Regions from separate parts of the Alteromonas australica genome, predicted to be linked through region 3. Evidence: predicted binding sites of a transcription regulator. Region 3 holds the regulator's gene; each other region holds the start of a gene.
The links. Region 3 encodes FliA, which starts transcription of late flagellar genes. Its sites were predicted from a motif close to CTAAAGNTNNNNNNNNNNNNGCCGATA; they were not measured.
Positions count from the first base shown of each region.

Region 1: EP13_RS03550 (HAMP domain-containing methyl-accepting chemotaxis protein) is a predicted target of FliA. The motif match lies at 5,020-5,046, and genes of this name have one in related genera.
Region 2: EP13_RS03015 (DUF3530 family protein) is a predicted target of FliA. The motif match lies at 4,009-4,035, and genes of this name have one in related genera.

Region 1 covers NZ_CP008849.1:821,715-828,833, reverse strand. Annotated here, with positions in the region: gene EP13_RS03580 (LPS-assembly protein LptD) at 1-598, shown strand, start outside; gene surA (peptidylprolyl isomerase SurA) at 653-1,945, shown strand; gene pdxA (4-hydroxythreonine-4-phosphate dehydrogenase PdxA) at 1,953-2,939, shown strand; gene rsmA (16S rRNA (adenine(1518)-N(6)/adenine(1519)-N(6))-dimethyltransferase RsmA) at 2,936-3,769, shown strand; gene apaG (Co2+/Mg2+ efflux protein ApaG) at 3,772-4,146, shown strand; gene EP13_RS03555 (symmetrical bis(5'-nucleosyl)-tetraphosphatase) at 4,158-4,973, shown strand; gene EP13_RS03550 (HAMP domain-containing methyl-accepting chemotaxis protein) at 5,180-7,119, shown strand, end outside.
Region 2 covers NZ_CP008849.1:684,902-692,020, reverse strand. Annotated here, with positions in the region: gene EP13_RS03030 (PhoH family protein) at 1-54, opposite strand, end outside; gene rapA (RNA polymerase-associated protein RapA) at 409-3,234, shown strand; gene rluA (bifunctional tRNA pseudouridine(32) synthase/23S rRNA pseudouridine(746) synthase RluA) at 3,234-3,938, shown strand; gene EP13_RS03015 (DUF3530 family protein) at 4,122-4,922, shown strand; gene EP13_RS19015 (hypothetical protein) at 5,056-5,379, shown strand; gene EP13_RS03005 (AmpG family muropeptide MFS transporter) at 5,519-6,847, shown strand; gene EP13_RS03000 (ATP-binding response regulator) at 6,985-7,119, shown strand, end outside.
Region 3 covers NZ_CP008849.1:1,191,981-1,199,099, forward strand. Annotated here, with positions in the region: gene flhF (flagellar biosynthesis protein FlhF) at 1-911, shown strand, start outside; gene EP13_RS05170 (MinD/ParA family ATP-binding protein) at 908-1,774, shown strand; gene EP13_RS05175 (RNA polymerase sigma factor FliA) at 1,771-2,502, shown strand; gene cheY (chemotaxis response regulator CheY) at 2,539-2,922, shown strand; gene EP13_RS05185 (protein phosphatase CheZ) at 2,957-3,712, shown strand; gene EP13_RS05190 (chemotaxis protein CheA) at 3,725-5,947, shown strand; gene EP13_RS05195 (protein-glutamate methylesterase/protein-glutamine glutaminase) at 5,978-7,108, shown strand.

The DNA of each region.
Region 1 (7,119 bases), 370 kb from region 3:
AAACAATCGGGAACAATTCGTGTTAAGTGTGGGTCAGATATTCTACCTTGAAGATAACAAAGTCGTTGCGGCCACGAAAAACCAAGATCGTTCGGCCCTTGCAGCAGAAGTCGATTGGCGTTTAAACAAACGCTGGTATTTACACTCTGATGTGCAAGTGACCACAGATACAGACAAAGTGGATTTAAGCAGCACCGGCATTGAATATAGAAAAGATGCCGCACGCTTCATTCAACTGAGTCACAGATATGTACGTGATTTAAGTGGTGAAACCATCGACCAAGTGGGCGTTTCTGCCAGTTGGCCTATTGCAGAAAATTGGCAATGGGTGGGGCGTTCGTACCGAGATTTAGACGGCGATAGAAGTATCGAAACCTACACTGGGCTGCAATATGAGTCTTGCTGTTGGGCGGTACGCGTTGTGGCGTACAGAAACCTAAATAACCGCTACGATTCAACAGGAGAACAGTCTATTGATGATTTCGATTCTGGTGTCTCAATGCAATTTATCTTCAAAGGTATAGGCACCTCTGGTACGCAAAGAAGCATGTTAGAAGACGGCTTGTTTGGCTATCGTCAGCCATATAGTTTAAATTAACCCGATATTACGCTTGTTTAATGCAAGCGTGCAGTATTAACCAATAAGAAAAGAGTGAGTATGAAGTTCATAATCCGGGCCTTGTTATTAGGCGCAGTACTATCTTTTAATAGTATAGCGCAAGAAGTTATGCTTGACCGTGTAGCGGTTATTGTCGATCAGGGCGTTGTGCTTGAAAGCGAAGTTCAGGCACTCATCAGTGATGTTAAACGCAATGCACAAGCCAACAATCAGTCATTACCGTCTGACCGTGCACTTCGTACCCAAGCCATCGAACGGTTAATCATTAAAAGCCTTCAGCTTCAAATGGCAGAACGTATGGGTATTCAGATTAGTGACCCGCAACTTGAGCAAACGATTTCAAATATTGCGGCAAATCAGAATGTCACGCTAGAAACGCTGAGACGACAGCTTGAAATAGAAGGCATCGCTTACGAAGATTATCGCGAAGATATTCGCGAAGAAGTCATTATGGGTGAAGTTCGTCGCGCTAACGTTCGCCGTCGTGTTTACATAACCGAGCAAGAAATCAATACCCTACTCGAGTTAATGGAACAGCAAGGTGCAGAACAAGCAGAATATAACCTAGGTCATATTTTGATTGGATTACCTTCTGATCCTACCGATGAAGATATTGCGGCGGCAAGAGACAGAGCCGATAAAGTGATTTCCTTGTTAGAGTCTGGCTCTGATTTCAAAAAAATTGCCATCGCATCGTCATCAGGTAATGAAGCGTTAGAAGGCGGTGAAATGGGTTGGCTTAATATCAACGCCATGCCAACGCTTTTTGCCGAAGCCATTCAAGGCAAAGAAAAAGACGCACTCGTAGGCCCTATTCGTAGTGGTGCAGGCTTCCATATCCTCAAGGTTATTGATACCCGAGGCATCGAAAAAGTTACCGTCGAAGAAGTTAATTCTCGCCATATACTCATAAAGCCCTCTATAATCTTAAGCGAAGACAAAGCGAAAGAAATGTTGGCTACATTCAGAACTCAACTTGAAAGCGGGGAGGCAGATTTTGCCGAACTAGCGAAAGAATACTCTGAAGATCCAGGGTCGGCGTTACGAGGAGGCGAGTTGGGATGGACTGATCCAAACAACTATGTCCCTGCTTTTAAAGAAGCTCTCGCACAATTATCGCCAGGTGAATATAGCGATCCCGTTCGCTCAGTTCATGGTTGGCACTTAATTCAACTCATCGATAGACGCACAGACGACGCAACCGAACGTAGAAAAGAAGACAAAGCGTATCAGCTTATCTTCAATAGAAAGTTTTCAGAAGAAACGGAAAACTGGCTACGAGAAATGCGCGATGCGGCTTATATCGAAGTATTAGAAACGAAATAGAGCATTAATGACAGCACCGTTAAAAATAGCCGTTACGCCAGGAGAGCCAGCGGGCATAGGCCCAGATCTTATCATCAAGCTGGCTCAAGAGCCTTGGCAAGCACAGTTAGTTGTATTCGCCGATGGTGAAGTACTTCACGCCCGAGCAGAGGCGTTAGGTTTACCTTTAACCCTGCTTCCTTATGACGCTAATAACACGGATATTCAACCGGCAGGTTCGCTTTACCTTAAGCAAATCGATAAAGCCGTTGATGTGGTGGCAGGCGAGCTTAATAGTGACAATGGGCTGTATGTTGTAGAAACCTTACGTCAGGCCTGCCAAGCGAATATAGACGGCGATTTTGCCGCGGTGGTAACCGGCCCGGTTCATAAGGGTATTATTAATAAGGCGGGCGTGTCATTTAGCGGCCATACCGAGTTTTTTGCCTATCAGTCTAATACCATTGATGTGGTAATGCTGCTGGCAACCGAAGGTTTAAATGTTGCCCTTGCTACCACACATATTCCTCTTGAATATGTGTCTAGGGCTATCACTAAAGAACGCTTGCACAAAGTTATTCATATTATCAATACCGATTTAAAGCTTAAGTTTGGTATTCAAACGCCACACATTTATGTTTGTGGCTTAAATCCTCATGCTGGTGAAGACGGCCATATAGGTACAGAAGAAATTCATACCATCATCCCGGCCCTTGATGAGCTTCGCGAAGAAGGCTTAAAAATTACCGGTCCACTCCCGGCAGATACTATTTTTCAGCCTAAATACCTCGACGATGCCGACGTTGTGTTAGCTATGTATCACGATCAAGGCTTACCCGTGCTAAAATACAAGGGTTTCGGCGCCTCAGTGAATATTACGCTGGGCTTACCTTTTATTCGAACCTCAGTAGACCACGGTACTGCCCTCGACCTCGCGGGCTCAGGTAACGTAGATCCTGGGAGTTTTAGAAAAGCATTGGAAAAAGCCATTGAGCTTGCACATCATCAACAATGAGTAAAACACATTTAGGCCATACGGCCAGAAAACGCTTTGGGCAAAACTTTTTGCACGACGATTATGTTATCGGCAAAATCGTTGCAGCAATTAACCCTCAAAATGAGCAGAACCTTGTAGAAATTGGCCCTGGCTTGGGGGCGTTAACCGACCCTGTTTGTGAGGAAGTAGATGCACTGACTGTGGTTGAGCTAGACAGAGATTTAGCTAAGCGATTGCGTCATCATCCTTTTAATGGCGATAAACTGACGGTTATTGAACAAGATGCCATGACCTTCGACTTTACGTCGCTATTAAAGTCCATGCCCTATGAAGGCAAGAAGCTTCGGGTATTTGGTAACTTACCTTACAATATATCTACCCCGCTTATGTTTCATCTTTTCGACCACGCTGATAGCATTGCAGATATGCACTTCATGCTTCAAAAAGAAGTGGTTAACAGGCTAGCGGCAGGGCCGGGTACGAAAAACTACGGTAGATTGTCGGTGATGACGCAGTACTACTGTCATGTGATCCCCGTTTTAAACGTACCACCTGGCGCGTTTAAGCCGCCCCCAAAAGTAGACTCTGCGGTGGTTAAACTTGTGCCGCATGCCACTCCTCCGGTGGAAGTTAACTCGCTGAATACCTTGGAACGAGTTTGTGCCCAAGCGTTTAATCAACGCCGCAAAACGATTCGTAATTCATTGAAAGATTGTTTAACTGAAGCGCAAATATCTGAACTGGGTATCGATCCTACCTGTCGCGCCGAAGTACTTTCATTGAAAGATTTCGCCACCCTCGCCAATGCGGTAACCGCATTGGAACAGAGCGACAATCAACAAGGTTGAAAATGATTGCTGATAACATTGAGGTACGGGTGAAAACCCGTCACCTCCCTGAACATCTACCATCAGACTCTACGCAATTCGCGTTTGCCTATCACATTACCATTATTAACAATAGTAATGAGACGGTACAACTTATTAGCCGTTATTGGCGTATAACAGATGCAAACGGAAAATCTAGCGAAGTACAAGGTGCAGGCGTTATAGGGAAGCAGCCTATTATAGAACCAGGTGAAAGCTTTGATTATACCAGCGGCGCGGTAATAGATACGCCAGTTGGAAATATGCAGGGCTACTATGAAATGGAACAAAGCAATGGCGGCCGCTTTCGTGTTCCCATCGACGTCTTCAGGCTGGCTGTACAAAACATTCTTCATTAATTGAGCAGGCTATGTCAGTAGAAAGAAACTTTATCATTGGCGATATTCAAGGCTGCTATGAGGGGTTGCAACGCCTTCTCGATAAAGTCAGCTTTAACCCTGAACAAGACACCCTTCACGGCGTAGGTGATTTAGTGGCTCGAGGTGAAGACTCTTTATCTACCTTGCGGTTTTTACGTTCACTTGGCCCACGTTTTCACAGTGTATTGGGTAATCATGATCTTCATCTGCTGGCAGTAGCCAACGGCATTAAAAAGCCCAAAAAAGACGATAAGCTCGCCCCTCTTCTGGCCGCCCCAGACTTACCAGAATTACTCGATTGGCTACGCCAGTTCCCTCTTGCTACACAAGTGGGTAAGCAGCATACCCTTGTGCATGCGGGGCTTTATCCTGCTTGGTCGACAGAAAAGCTATTGATGTTAAGCGAAGAGGTGAGTCAGCACTTACAATCTGCTTGCTATGCAGACTTACTTGAAATTATGTATGGAAATACGCCGAGAGTGTGGGAAGACACGCTGTCAGGTACAAAGCGATTACGCTTTATCATAAATGCCTGTACGCGTATGAGGTACTTAAATAAAACGATGCATTTGGAGTTTGAAACAAAAACCCACCCCTCTCAATCTCCAGCATCCCTTGCGCCTTGGTTTACTTTTCCCAACCCCTTTATTCGCGCAGATGAAACCTTGGTATTTGGCCATTGGGCAGCCCTAGCCGGAGACACTAACCATCCACAGTTTGTTGGTTTAGATACGGGGTATGTCTGGGGCAATTCACTCACGATGCTACACATTGAGACAAACCAATTAATATCCGTTGACGCGTAAACTTACTGGTATTACCACTAAAAACGTCTAGGCTCGTATTATCTACTTCAGCAATTAAGCGCGGCTGCCGATACCTTATACATTCGGCAAAAATACCTTTTTTATCCTTAAGTATAAAACAAAACAGGTTTAAGAGTGTATTTCGTGTCTATTGCGGGGTAATATCGTCCCGTATAAAAATAAAAAGCATCAGTCCAGGAGTTCCGATGAAGATTACAGTAGCCACTCGCGTAATCGGGGGATTTGTTGCAATCAGCTTGTTACTGATTGTTATTAGTGTAGTGTCACTATACAACCTCAATTCGATTGGGTCAGCAACCGAAGAAGTTAATGACGTTGCCTTACCCACCGTTGCCGGCAGTAATGCCCTGAAAGCCAGCTTTCTCAATATGGGAAGACTCACCTTTGAGTCGTATATTGAAGAAAATTTAAGTGGCCTGGAAGAAAAGCGCAGCGCGTTTGATAGAAGCCAAAACGACTTTGAGCAAGAGTACAAAAAACTTGCCTCAGCAGTAGCGGACGAGCCCGAATTAAGAAAAACCCTAAATAGTGTTAGGGATGCTTACGATGCCTATGTAAAAAATGTCGAAAACATGTACGTGAATCATCGCAAGTATATGGATTTGAGTAACGAGATTGACGACCGTCTAGGTGATGCAGAAGATAACGCCGATGATGCCTCTACCTACTTGCTCGATTTTTCAGACCTTGATGCGGTGCAATCAAACGCAAATTTACGACGGGCAGCCTCAATTGGTGGCCAGTTAGAAACGTCTTTGCTTTCCCTTTTAACGGTATCGTATGAATACGTAAAAACAGAGACCCTAGTACGCTCGCAAACGTTGGGTAACGAAGTAAGCTTAGTGGTAGACAAAGTGGCAACCCTGCTAAGCGACATGGTACAAACCGCCGGCGGCCGCGACGACTCAGGTACCCTAGACGAAATCAATGAATTGGTTAACGATGCTTTAAACGCCATTACCGCAAGTGATGGTGTTGTGCAGCTTCACGTGAACCGTTTAGAGCGCCGCAACCAAGCCGAACAAGCGCTGAATGCGTCAGATAAGAATATCTCTGATGGTGTCGTTGCATTAGGTAAATTGTTAACCCTTGCGGACAGTAAAGCGTCGGACATTGAAGATCAGGTTAATTCAGCCATCACAACCGGCAATACCTTTGTTATTGTTGTGGTACTGCTTTCTATTGCGGTGGCCGCAGGTATTGGCTATGTCACCGTTCGCGCGATTACCCGTCCACTTTATCGCGTAAACGAATTACTAACGGTAGCGGCATCAGGCGACTTAACCCATCGCCTTGACGACTCGGCTCAAGACGAATTTGGTTTGCTAGCGCGCAACTGTAATAACCTAATCGACAGCCTGAAATCACTCATATCTGCGATTAACGTACGTGCAGAACAGCTTGCAGCCGCTTCAGAACAAACGTCTGCGGTGACCGCACAAACCACCCACTCCATCCAAGATCAGAAATCTCAAATTGGACAAGTGGCCACAGCAACCACTGAAATGCACTCAACATCTCAGCTGGTGGTACAAAACGCTGAGGATACCCTAAGTCAAATTCGTCACGCTGATGCCGAAGCAGAAAATGTGCGTCAAATATCGTTGGAAAATAAAAACACCATCGAGATTTTGGCTAAAGACGTACAAGACGCCGCTGACGTTATTAATAAGTTACATCAAGACAGTGCAAGCATTGGTGGCATTCTTGATGTTATTCGCGGCGTTGCCGACCAAACCAACCTGTTAGCCCTTAATGCTGCCATTGAGGCTGCACGCGCAGGCGAACAAGGCCGAGGCTTCGCGGTAGTTGCCGATGAAGTGAGAACACTTGCCAGCCGTACGCAGGAGTCGACACAAGAAATCAACGCCATGATTGAAGTGCTGCAAGCCGGCGCTGAGCGCGCGGTATCTGTGATGAACCAAGGTAAAGATCAGACCGTGGCCTGTGTAGCGCAAACTGAAAAAGCCACGCAAGCCCTCGACATCATTTCTGAAGCCGTGCATAAGGCTCACGATGTTAGCTCTCAAATTGAGCAATCAGCGAGAGAGCAAAATACGGTATCGCAAGAAATCAGTGAAAAACTGGAAACCATTGTGGGCATTGCAGAAGAAACCACCGCAGG
Region 2 (7,119 bases), 510 kb from region 3:
AATGTTGGTATCGAGGACGTATATTTTTGTATCGCTAGAATTTCTTTTGGGCATCCTTCACTCCGGTAAATAAAGCCAGGCTCACTGCAACTGCGCAGTTTGCAAGGTAACAGTTCCGCGTAAAGGAGAAGTTGTCGCTCGAACAGGACTTCACCCCCTTATCGCGTCGACTGAGAAGCAAGGTCTGTTACCTTGCCTCCAACGTTCGCTTTTTCAATTTCACGAACGTCTAATTCCACCATAATCCAGATTTTTAAATTTGGCACTGTTTTTCTACTTTTATTTTTGACGGCAAAAAGCATCGGATGCATTCACGCTTCTCTCAATCGTCGACAAATGAGCTAGTATTAATGACTTATTATGTCGCAATGCGTACAATACCGCCCCCGTAAAAAAGGTTGGTGATATATGAGTTCAGAAAGCCCGTTTTCTATTGGTCAGCGTTGGTTAAGTAATACAGAAACCGAGCTGGGTCTTGGTGCGGTTATTGGTGTCGATTTTCGTTCAGTTGAAATTCTCTTCCCTGCCACAGGCGAAGCGCGAATGTACACCAAACAAGAAGCGCCGTTAACGCGGTTAATTTTTGATATTGGTGAAACGGTTAAAAGTCAGGACGGGTGGGAAATGACCATCTCTGACATCGAAGAAAGCCAAGGCGTGTGCATTTATTCCGGTATCAGGGAAGACAATAAAGCCCAAGTACGCCTCTCTGAAACCATGCTGGATCACCACATTCGCTTAAACCAACCTGAGCGACGATTATTTAGCGAGCAACTCGACAATCCCAAATGGTTCGATTTACGCCTTAGTGCACTTAATCATCAATACGAATACTTACGTTCAAGTACTATAGGGCTTGCAGGAGCGCGTATATCCCTAATTCCTCATCAGCTACATATTGCGTCTGAAGTGGGCTCTCGCCACGCTCCAAGAGTATTACTTGCTGATGAAGTTGGACTGGGCAAAACCATTGAAGCCGCCTTAATCATTCACCAACAATTACGCACTGGCCGTGCCCAGCGGGTGCTTATTTTGGTGCCTGACTCACTCGTGCATCAGTGGTTAGTTGAGATGTTACGACGGGTGAATTTACCTTTTGCTATTTTCGATGAAAGTCGATGTGAAGCACTGGATGACGATGATGCCAATCCGTTTGAAAACGACCAGCTGGTACTTAGCAGTATCGATTTCATTAGCCAAAACCCTAAACGCCAAACGCAGATTCAAGCGGCCTCATGGGATTTAATGGTCGTTGATGAAGCCCATCACCTTGCATGGTCTCAAGACACGCCTTCACAAGAATATTTATGTGTAGAGGCTTTGGCAAACGCAACGCCAGGGGTGCTTCTGCTCACCGCGACCCCTGACCAATTAGGCCATGAAAGTCATTTTGCTCGCTTACGGTTACTTGATCCTGCCCGTTTTCATAGTTACGAGGCGTTTTTAACCGAAGAATCACGTTATAGCCAGTTGGCGGACGCCGTCGCCCCCTTGCTATCTGATGCCCAGCCCAATCCAAAGCAACGCGCTAAACTGAATGACTTCGCCCCTGACATAATGGCTCACGCCGGCGATTTGAATGATGCAAAAGCTCGCAATAACCTTGTTCATCAACTTATTGATTGTCACGGCACCGGGCGAATGTTGTTTAGAAACCGCCGTGCAAATATTGAAGGCTTTCCAGAGCGTGCATTATCTGCATATCCGCTTGCCTTACCCGCGGCCTACGATGCCGCCTTAAGCGAAGGCAACCTCACTTACGCGCTTTATCCCGAACGCATGCCTAGTGTGGTCAATACTTGGACGCAGGTAGACCCCAGAGTTGAGTGGTTACTCGACTTTATGAACTCGGTTAAGCCAGAAAAAATATTGCTCATTTGTGCCAGTGCACGCACAGCACAAGAGCTTGGCGAAGTGATAAGAACACAAACAGGCATTCGCCATAGTGTGTTTCATGAAGGTATGAGCATCGTTGAGCGAGATAAAGCCGCTCACTATTTTGCCGATGATGAAGATGGTGCTCAAATTCTGCTATGTAGTGAAATTGGTAGTGAAGGGCGCAATTTCCAATTTGCCCATCACTTGGTCTTGTTCGATTTACCCATTACGCCAGATTTACTTGAACAGCGCATTGGCCGTTTAGACCGCATAGGACAAATGCATACGGTACAAATCCACGTACCCTACTTAGCACAAAGTGCGCAGAATGTGTTGGTAGATTGGTATCACCAGGGCTTGAATGCATTTGAAAAGACCTGCCCCACAGGTGCTGGGGTTTTTGACGACGTCAAACCCTTACTTATTGGGGCTTGCCTTAAGCCGTCAGACGACCGTGCAAGAGAAGAACTCATTAATTTAAGCCATACCCTAAATAGTCAGCTCGTCAGCCAACTAGAAGCAGGACGGGATCGCCTTTTAGAACTCAACGCGTCGGGTGAAGGTCGGGTAGAGAAACTATTAGAAGACATTATCGACCTTGATACTTCCCAAGACTTGTCACGATTTATGGGTCGCGTCTTCGACGCTATTGGCGTGCAACAAGAAGAAAAAGATAACGACTGTTTTATTCTCATGCCCACTGAACATATGGTGAGCCAAATTCCTGGACTTGATCCAGAAGGCATGACCGTAACTTATAAGCGTCGTGTGGCCACGGTATTAGAAAATGTGCACTTTTTAAGCTGGGATCACCCATTAGTGCATACCGCCATTGATGTCATTCTTACTGATGTTCATGGCAAAAGCAGCATGGGCTTTATGGCAGATCCCACATTGCCCAAAGGGGCATATTGGGTAGAGGCGTTATTCGTACTTGACGCAAGCGCACCAAAATCTCTACAGCTAGGCCGCTTCTTACCTCAAACACCGGTGCGGATTTGTTTAGATGCGCAAGGCAACGCCGTCGATCTTGATGTGCAAATTAGTCGCAAAGTGGGCCGTAAAATTTCCTCACAGCTCATTAAGGCTTTGCAACAACCCCTTACGCTTGCTATTGAAACCGCAAGAAAACTGGCGCATCAACAAGCCAACACACTATTGCACGATGCCCTGGAAAACATGCATGAAACATTAAATGGGGAAATTCAGCGCCTTAAAGACTTACAAAAACGTAACCCAGCGGTAAGAGACAGTGAAATTGCATTTATAGAAACGCAAATGCAAACGTTAAACAAGGTTATTCAGTCTGCTGATGTACAATTGGATGCATTACGTATCGTGGTAAATAATCCCTAATGGCGAACCCCTCTTTCGTGTACCGGCCTCCAATGTCACCGTATTTACGTATAGTGTATTACGATGACCACATCTTAGTGGCCGATAAACCCAGCGGGTTACTCAGTGTGCCTGGAAAGGCTGACGAGCATAAAGATGCCCTAATCGGCCGAGTAAACCATGTGTTTCCAACTGCGACTGTCGTGCATCGCTTGGATATGGCCACTTCTGGTATCATGGTGATGGCCTTGAATAAGGCCAGTCATAGGCATATATCGAAGCAGTTCGAGCTTCGTCAAACTCGAAAGCGCTATTTCGCTCGAGTGTTTGGCAACGTTGAACAAGCAGAGGGCGAGATAAGGCTACCGCTTATTTGCGATTGGCCTAACCGGCCAAAGCAAATGGTGGATCATGAAAGGGGTAAACCTGCTCACACTCGTTACCAAACCATACAACAAGAGGGTGACGAAACACTGGTAGCGCTATATCCGGTGACAGGTCGCTCCCACCAGCTTAGGGTGCACATGTTAGCCCTTGGCCACCCCATATTAGGTGATAGGCTATACGCCCATGAGAAGGCGCTAGCCATGGCGCCTAGGTTGCAACTCCATGCTGAATCGCTCTGTTTTGCACATCCGGTAACCCTAGAAGCAATGACATTTAATAGCCCTATTCCTTTTAGTGACTATGTGCCTAAGCCCCTGTTTGATGAGATCAGGCCCTAGCGCATAGCGCTGCGAATGCGTTGCGCTCAAGGAGGGCTAACCCTTTTATACGCTGTATACTAGAATTTTATTGAAGAAGTCATCGCGCTTGCCGATATAAATATGAAGAAAATATACAGGTATAACATGGTCCGTCCTTTTCGTTTCATTTTGGCTTTTTTAATTGCTAGTGCATTTTGCAAAATGAGCTGGGCAAGCTTTTACAGCGACATTTCAAACGCCTTTTTACCCAACGAACTGTCTCAATTGATGGTGGGCGATACGGCGGTACCTATCTTTGACATTCCCGCTTCTACACCGCTTTCTCGCGGGGTGGTGTATATACTGGCCGACCAGTCTTCTAACGAGCTGAATCTTACGCAATCAAAAGCGTTAGCTGAATCGTTAAGTGAAAAAGGTTGGCATTGTATTGTAAGCCCTATACCTTTAATTTTAGGCAACCCCGTTTGGGCTGAAAATACAAGTGAAGATGCAAAGGGCGAGAGTAGCGGCGCCCATCCAAGAATAGACAGCCGTTCAACCCAACTCGATTATCAAGCCAGTGCCCAACATCTTGTGGTATTGCTTAACGCGTTAGACAATTACAGTCAGGGACATCAAGGGTTTCGAGTGATTGTTTCCCAAGGAATGACCGCCGCACAAGTTTTAGATTTAGGGGCGCAGGAAAAAATAGCGGCGCCAAGCACCTTGGTGACCCTCTCGCCATTTTGGCCAGAAGCGCAAATAAACCGTGCCATCCCTGATGTCATTGCCAGTACTAGTTTTCCCGTGCTCGATTTATCATTGCCCAATGTGAATGCCTGGGCACATCAAACAGCCTCTAAACGCAGGCATAAAGCCGCCACCTCATTAAAATTACACTACCGCCAACAGTCCATTCCTGCTCAAATTTCAACTTTTAGTCTAATGGACAATGACAAACCCCCGTACATTCATATTCTTAGTGGACATATTATTGGCTGGACACGATATTTAGGCTGGTAATACAAACGCAAATTGTTTAGTCTAATTTTTGCAATAAAACAGCAACCTAGCTTTAAATGCATCGGCGTTTAAGGCAGTAAGTTCGTAATAAACTATAATTCATTGAAACAAATTAACCAGCGGCTGAATCTCTGTGACTGTACAAGAGTTTGTCAATAAAAAAGCCAAGCAGCTGTGTTTTTATTTGCGAGCATTCTGGCATGGAGAGCTTCCAATCGAGGAGGTCGAGCTATTCTTTTGGGATAGTATGGAAGAGTGGGGCCAGATAGAATACACCTTTACGCAACCCTATACGCCCAAAGAGCGTGTATTTTGGCATTTGTTACACCAAGTTCATTATTGGCCTGAAGATAAATTGGCGCACGATACCTACCTTATAGAAGAGCTCACTAACTGTGTGCTTTTTTTAGAAGGCAAAGGTCACTGCCCGTTTGACTGCGTAGGCATTCGCCCTTAAATGTCGGCGTAGAATTTTCATTTGTTAATAGCCCTTCTTGGTATCAATGGTCATTGCTATCAAGAAGGCATTATTTCCTTATTTAAGACGTTGCACATTAAGTGCTAACATGGCTCAATAGCATTTTCCCTTATTGCTGATGAGTTGTTCTTTGCTGCAGTCCCTTAAAACCTTTAATGATCGTCGCTACCTCAGTATTTTTATCTTTGGTATTGCAAGCGGTGTCCCCTGGGTGATGATTGGTTCAGTTTTAAATGCTTGGCTTGCCGATGAAGGCTTGTCGCGATCGGCCATCGGACTCTTTGGCATAGTTTTCTCAGTTTATTCCCTTAATTTCCTATGGTCACCGCTGATAGACCGAATTAAACCCTTATTCTTAGGGCAGCGGAGAGGATGGATTATCTCCATGCAAATAGGCATTGCCCTCGGCTGTGTTGCGATGTCACAACTTACCGCTGACACGCATCTTTTCTACCTCGCTCTTTTTAGTTTCTGTATTGCACTATGTTCATCCACACAAGATATTGCTATTGATGGCTACAGAATTGATATCATTGATGAGAGCGATAAAGATGGGCTCTCTGCCGCATCGTCCGTTGCCACTGCAGGATGGTGGACCGGCTTTGGAGGCCTGGGCGCCATTCCGTTTTTCCTCGTAGATACGCCCTACTTTTATTGGCCCAACGTGTACCTCTTACTTGCCGCGGCAATGGGCATACTGATGTTAGGCACCTTATTAGCAAGAGAGCCGGCGATTGCCAGAGAGCGCTTATTAGAAAGTGCGGTGTCTCACATTCCGCTTTCAACAAAAAATCGGTTCCTAACGTGGATAAAGCAAACCTTAATTGCGCCTTTTGCTGAGTTTTTCGTTCGTAATGGGGTACAACTCGCTCTCTCTTTTCTATTGTTTATCTTTCTTTTTAAAATAGGCGAAGCCTTCCTAGGTCGCATGAGTTTGGTTTTTTACAAAGAAATTGGATTTTCAAACAGCGATATAGGCACCTATTCGAAACTCCTTAATTGGTGGGTGACTATATTATTCTCACTTGTGGGCGGTATGGTGAATATTCGCTATGGTATCTATCGTGGTTTAATGACGGCGGGTATTGCCATGGCCGCGTCCAATTTGATGTTTGCATGGATTGCTCAATCCGGACCAAACGTTACCCTATTAGCTGCCGCTGTGATCGTGGATGGTTTCACATCAGCATGGAGTACCGTAGCCATGGTGGCCTTCATTTCGCTTTTATGTCATCGAGCGTTTAGTGCCACGCAATACGCTCTAATGGCCTCATTAAGCGTTGCTGGGCGAACATTTTTAGCGGCGGGCAGTGGTTTCGTTGTCGATGCCCTTGATGGCAATTGGAGCTTCTTTTTCATTGCTACCGCCTTAATGGTGCTACCAAGCTTGTATTTCTTATATCGAATAAAGGACAAAATTCAACACCTTGAACACCCGCCAACCTAACAGGAACACAAAGTTGGCAATTCAGCCTTTAGCGACTAAAGTTAGGGTATATTCCATCTACCTTGGAAATTAACGCTCGCCTTAACCCGCTATATCGCGCACAACGAGACGACCTTGGCTGTCATAATGGAGTATAAATGCGCTACGTCACTCACCTGCTATCGATGTATAAAACTCGCCTTGTGCCGCTAATTTGGCTAATGCTTGGATTAACCTTATTCTTTTACGGCTATCACTACACACTGTTTCAACAGCAAACCGCCTTGCGCGCC
Region 3 (7,119 bases):
AAATTAAAGAAGAGTTGGCATCGCTGCGCAATGTGTTGCAGCACCAAGTGGCCGACTTGATGGAAGCCAAGCAGCGCCGTCAGCAGCCGGTTCATCATTATTTAATACAGCGTCTTACTGATATGGGGCTAAGTCATTCTTTAGCTTCACAATTGATTAGTTATACACCAGCTCACTATAATGAACGTGATGCTTGGGTGTATCTTCTAAACCTATTGGCTAATCGCATTAATGTCACAGGTAACGATATACTTACCCAACAAGGTGCGGTTGCGTTAGTTGGGCCAACCGGTACAGGTAAGACAACCACCGTTGCTAAACTTGCTGCTCGCTATGCGCAAAAGTACGGCGCAGATTCAGTAGCAATGATTACAATAGATACCTATCGTATTGCCGCGTTCGAGCAGTTGGCGACATACGGAAAGATTATTGGTTGTACCGTGAGAAAAGCACAAAGTAGCGAAGAATTAGCGGATTTGCTTTTCCAATTACGCCACAAGCGACTAGTCTTAATTGACACCGCCGGTTTTAGTCAGCGAGATAGCCGATTAATTAAGCAAATTCAGCAATTTGAAAACGGTCAAATGCAGCCGGTGAAAAAATACTTAGTGGCGCAAGCGAATACGCAATACCCTGCTTTACAGCGTATTATTGAAGCGTACGATGGCATTGAGTTAAATGGGTGTATCTTCACGAAGCTAGATGAGTGCTACTCTTTAGGGGAAGTGCTTAGTGCTGCGGTAGAGTATCAGCTTCCAGTAAGCTATGTTACCGATGGACAGAAAGTACCAGAAGATATTAAGGTTGCTGAAGCAAAATCTTTAGTATCTGCTGCAGCAAAGCTTTATAAAAAGTATGGTTTGAATCATACTAGTAGCAATAATGTGATCAGAACAGCACGAGCAGTATGATTGACGATCAAGCGAGTAGCTTACGAAAAATGAAGCAATCACGGTTAATCAAGGTTATCGCAGTCACCGGTGGTAAAGGTGGCGTCGGTAAAACAAATATAACGCTTAACACCGCTATTGCGATGGCAAAGCAAGGAAAGCGTGTCATGGTATTGGATGCAGACTTAGGTTTGGCCAATGTTGATGTCATGCTTGGGCTTAGGGTAGAAAAGAACTTATCCCATGTGCTGTCTGGCGAATGCACCTTAGATGAGGTGTTAGTCACTGGACCACACGGAATAAAGATTGCGCCAGCCACTTCAGGTACGCAGTCTATGGCTGAGTTGTCTCCTACTGAACATGCCGGGTTAATCCGCGCGTTCAGTGAGTTACGCTCGCAAATTGATGTGCTTATTGTCGATACCGCCGCCGGTATTTCAGATATGGTGCTCAGTTTTTCAAAAGCCTCACAAGACATCATGGTGGTAGTTTGTGATGAACCAACATCACTGACCGACGCTTACGCGCTGATAAAAATACTCAACCGAGAGCACGGTGTGTTTCGCTTCAAAATTGTGGCAAACATGGTGCGTGACGTGCGCGAAGGGCAAGAGTTATTTAGTAAGTTATCAAAAGTAACCGGGCGCTTTCTTGATGTTGCCTTAGAATTAGTGGCGACAGTTCCCTTTGATGAGAACATCCGTAAAGCGGTGAGAAAGCAAACTTCTATTGTAGATGCGTACCCAAGCTCGCCCGCAGCGGTAGCTATTGGTCAGTTGGCGAATAAAGCATTGTCATGGCCTATTCCCGCGCAACCAGGTGGCCATTTAGAGTTCTTTATAGAGCAGTTGGTGTCGGATAAAGCAGTAGGAAATCAGCGTTGAATAGCAAGGCAGCCGCTTATCAACAACAAACAGATAGGTCGCAACTCGTAGAGCGTCACGCTCCACTAGTAAAACGAATAGCCCATCACTTGATGGCCCGGCTCCCTGCCAGCGTGTTGGTAGATGATCTTATCCAGTCGGGAATGATTGGCTTATTAGAAGCAGCACGAAATTTCGATGGCTCGAAAGGCGCAAGTTTTGAGACATTTGCCGGTATTCGTATTCGCGGCGCCATGCTAGATGAAATACGCAAGGGTGATTGGACACCACGTTCGGTACATAAAAATGGTCGTGCCATCACCGAGGCCATTTCATTAGTCGAAAGTGAAACAGGCAGAGACGCGCGGGATGTAGATATTGCTGCTAAGCTAAATGTCAGCATGCAAGACTATCATCAAATGCTGAATGAAGTGAATGCAGGCAAGTTGGTAGGCATTGAAGATTTAGGTGTTTCGGAAGATGTGATTTCTACCGAGCAAAATCGTGGTTCCGACGCGCCCCTAGAGGATTTGATGCAAGGTGCGTTTCAAAAAGCGTTAGCGCATGCGATTACTACCTTGCCAGAGCGAGAAGCGATAGTGCTGTCTTTATACTATGATGAAGAACTGAACCTCAGAGAAATAGGTGAAGTTCTTGATGTGAGTGAGTCAAGAGTCAGTCAAATTCACAGTCAGGCCATGTTAAAACTCAAATCACGAATGAAGTCGTGGCAAGCTGACGAAGAATAGATATTAATAACAATTAACCCCTCAGCGGAGGCTATTTTGGATAAAAGTATGAAAATTCTTGTGGTTGATGATTTTTCTACCATGAGACGTATCATAAAAAACCTGCTTAAAGATTTGGGTTTCTCCAATATCCAGGAAGCGGATGACGGCAGTACCGCCTTACCTATGCTACAGCAAGGCGATTTCGATTTTGTAGTAACCGATTGGAACATGCCAGGCATGCAAGGCATCGATCTGTTACGCGCAATTCGCGCTGACGATAAGCTTAAGCATTTGCCTGTGTTAATGGTAACAGCAGAAGCGAAAAAAGAGCAGATTGTTGCGGCAGCGCAAGCCGGTGTAAACGGTTACGTTGTTAAGCCATTCACTGCTGCTACGTTAAAAGAGAAGCTCGATAAAATTTTCGAACGTTTAGGTTGATCCAGACGCTCACCAGAGATATGAGGTTTACTGGATGTCAACACAAGTAAATGTTCCTATTACCCTTGAAGAAGCCAAACAATTGGTTGCCTATTTGGAAGAGGGTGATTCTGCTTCAGCTAATGCCATCTTAGAAGCGGCGTCAATGAAAGAGTCTATTGAGCTCTTCGCCGAGGTTGGAAAATTGACGCGCCAACTTCACGACGCGTTAAACAACTTCCAAATTGATGATCGCATCAAAAACTTGGCCAATGATGATATTCCCGATGCGCAATCGCGTCTTACCTATGTCATTGAAGAAACAGAAAAAGCCGCAAATACCACTATGGATGCCGTTGAGGCCAGCATGCCAATTGCTGAACTATTAAGTTCACGCATAAGCAGCGTGATGCCAGAGTGGAAAAAACTAATGAGCCGTCAAATCGAACTAGGCGAATTCAAAGCTTTATGTGCAGATTTAGACGAATTGTTGGAAGACGGCGCTGAACAATCAGCTAAACTTACACAGTTACTGACCGAAGTGTTAATGGCACAAGGTTATCAGGACCTGACCGGGCAAGTGATTCGCCGGGTTATAGATTTGGTTAAGGAAGTTGAAGATAGCTTAGTAAACATGCTTACTATGTTTGGTGAGCCTGAGACATCTGAACAGACGAAAACACCGGTCGAAACGGTCAAGAAGATCGATGGTGTAGAGGCGGAAGGCCCCATTATCGATGCCGACACGCGAGATGACGTTGTGTCTGGCCAAGATGATGTTGATGACCTTTTGTCTAGCTTAGGTTTTTAGGGGAGCGGGCGCATGTCGTTTGATGTTGACGAGGATATATTACAGGACTTTCTGGTTGAGGCCGGGGAGATACTTGAACAATTACAAGAACAGCTCGTTGATCTTGAAAACAATCCAGAGGATGCAGATTTATTAAATGCAATCTTTCGGGGTTACCATACTGTCAAAGGTGGAGCAGGATTTTTATCACTCACTGAGTTGGTTGAAATTTGCCACGGCGCAGAAAATGTTTTTGACGTCATGCGCAACGGTCAAAGAACCTTAACACCAGAGCTTATGGACATCATATTACAAGCCACCGATGTGGTTGTAGAGATGTTCGAAAATGTAAAATCGCGCGAGCCTCTTGTACCCGCAGACGCGAAGTTAGTCGATACACTGCATAAGTTAAGTCATCCTGAAACGCCAGGGGAGAATATCTTCGGTGACGATGACGCGTCTGCCCCGCCAGCGCCGAGTAGTGAGGCACCAGAAGAAGAGTTTGCCATTGAAGAGCCAGCGGCTCAGGAAGCTGCATCTGACGGTGGTATTGACGATATAAGCGAAGACGAATTTGAAGCACTTCTTGATGAGCTTCACGGCTCTAGTGCACCTGGCGCAGCGTCCAAAGCGGCACCAGCGCCTGCAGCGCCAACGCCAACGCCTCCAGCCGGGGGTGACGATATTACAGACGATGAATTTGAAGCACTGCTCGATGAGCTTCATGGAAAAGGTCAATTCAGTAATGAAGAGGCCGCCGAGCCGGCAAAACCCGCAGCGCAACAACCTACTGCACCAGCAGGTTCAGACGACGAAATATCTGATGATGAGTTTGAAGCACTGCTAGATCAACTTCATGGCTCAGGACAAGGGCCATCGAAGAAAGAGGAAGCTCCCTCTAAACCGGCCCCAGCGCCTGTGGACGAGAAGGCGACTCAAGCGGTACAAAAGGCGAAGCAACAGCAAGCGGCTGCATCTGCACCGAAGGCCGCGCCAGCGCCCAAAGCGCCGGCAGCTAAGGCTCCAGCAGCGAAAGAAGCCGCTAAGAAAGACGATAAAAAAGCCGCGCAAGCTCCGCCGCAAGCAGAGACAACGGTTCGGGTTGACACCAAACGCCTTGATCAAATCATGAATATGGTGGGTGAACTGGTATTGGTACGTAACCGATTGCTAAGTCTTGGTATTAATACCAATGACGAAAGCATGACAAAGGCCATCGCCAATCTCGACGTGGTTACCGGTGACTTGCAAGGTGCGGTGATGAAAACGCGCATGCAGCCCATCAAGAAAGTGTTTGGGCGTTTCCCTCGCGTTGTACGAGATTTGGCGCGAAGCCTGAAAAAAGAAATTACGCTGCAACTAGAAGGTGAAGAGACCGATTTAGATAAGAACTTAGTAGAAGCATTGGCTGATCCATTGGTTCACTTAGTTCGAAACTCGGTAGACCATGGTGTCGAAATGCCAGATGACCGTGCTGCGGCTGGTAAGCCTCGCATGGGAACAGTCAAATTGTCGGCCTCTCAAGAAGGGGACCATATCCTACTGACTATCGAAGATGATGGTAAGGGGATGGATCCTGACAAGCTAAAAGACATTGCGATAAGTCGTGGTGTACTCGACGCCGATGCCGCAGCGAGAATGTCTGACGTTGAAGCGTTTAACTTAATATTTGCGCCAGGCTTCTCCACGAAAACAGAAATCAGTGACATTTCTGGGCGTGGTGTAGGCATGGACGTAGTGAAAACCAAGATTAATCAACTGAATGGTACGGTTAACATCGACTCACAGTTGGGCAAAGGTACGCGCCTTGATATCAAGGTTCCGTTAACCTTAGCTATCCTGCCCACACTGATGATTGTCGTTGGCAAGCAAACTTTTGCTTTACCCTTAGGCGCGGTTAACGAAATCATTAATATGGACATCAAAAAGACCAATACCGTTGATGGCCAGTTAACAATGATTGTGCGCTCTAAAGCGATACCGTTGTTCTTCTTGGGTGAATGGTTAATTCGTGGCCCTAAAAATATTCATAAAGAAAAAGGTCACGTTGTCGTCGTTCAAATAGGCACGCAGCAAGTTGGTTTTGTAGTAGATGCATTGATTGGACAGGAAGAAGTCGTCATTAAACCGCTAGATGCCTTGTTACAGGGAACGCCTGGCATGGCTGGCGCTACAATCACTTCTGATGGCGGTATCGCCCTCATCCTAGACATTCCAAGTTTACTTAAACGGTACGCGCGTAAACCTTTAAAGTAGAACGACGAAACAAATAGGAAATATACATCCATGGTCTTTAAAGTCCTGGTGGTGGACGATTCGTCTTTTTATCGTCGTCGGGTTCGCGAGATACTTGACGATGATAGAGAGCTAGAAGTTGTTGGCGAAGCCAAGAATGGTCGAGAAGCCCTAGAGAAAATTGACGCGTTAGCGCCAGATGTTGTGACAATGGACGTAGAAATGCCCGTGATGGACGGGATTTCTGCCGTTAAAGCAATTATGGCCAAGCGACCACTGCCTATTTTAATGTTTTCATCTCTTACACATCATGGCGCGCAGGCGACCTTAGACGCACTTGAAGCAGGTGCTTTAGACTTTCTTCCTAAAAAGTTTGAAGATATCGCTAAGGATAGAAAAGACGCAGCTCGCATGTTATGTACTAAGGTGCGGTTAATTGCACGGCGAAGTGGGGGCTTAAGTCGGCCTTTACTCAAGCGGATAGAAACTCGCAAGCTGCCCGCCAATGCACCTAGGCAACCCTTTTTAAAGTCGTCCAGTTTATTGTCGGGTAGAAAAGAGGCTGTCACTCAGCCCACAGTATCGTCGGTAAAGGCGTCAGGTAAAAAGTACCAGTGTCTTGCTATAGGTGCCTCTACAGGCGGACCCGTAGCGCTTCAGAAAGTACTCACGCCACTGCCCGCAGATTTTCCGTACCCGATATTATTGGTTCAGCATATGCCTGGCACGTTTACTCACGCATTTGCGCAGCGGCTTAATACTCACTGCCATATTGGGGTGAAAGAGGCTGAGCATGGCGATGTGCTAAAACCTGGTGTTGCTTATTTGGCGCCAGGGGGCAAGCAGATGCTTATTGAAGGGCAAGGTGTTAAAAAGACGATTGCCATTACAGATGCGAATCCCTCTGACAAAATTAGCTACAAACCCAGCGTTGATTTAACGTTTGGAACGCTAGCAAAAGCCTATGGCGGAGACGTACTAGGTGTAATCCTGACCGGAATGGGGGCTGATGGCCGAGAGGGCTGTCGTGTATTGAAAGACAAAGGGGCGACAATATGGGCACAAGATCAAGCTTCTTGTGTGGTATATGGAATGCCGCAAGCCGTTGCAGTGGCGGGTGTCTCGGAAAAAAGTATCAATATTGACGATATGAGTACCTGTATCCAAACTGAAATGAAGTAAGTCGCGCGTTT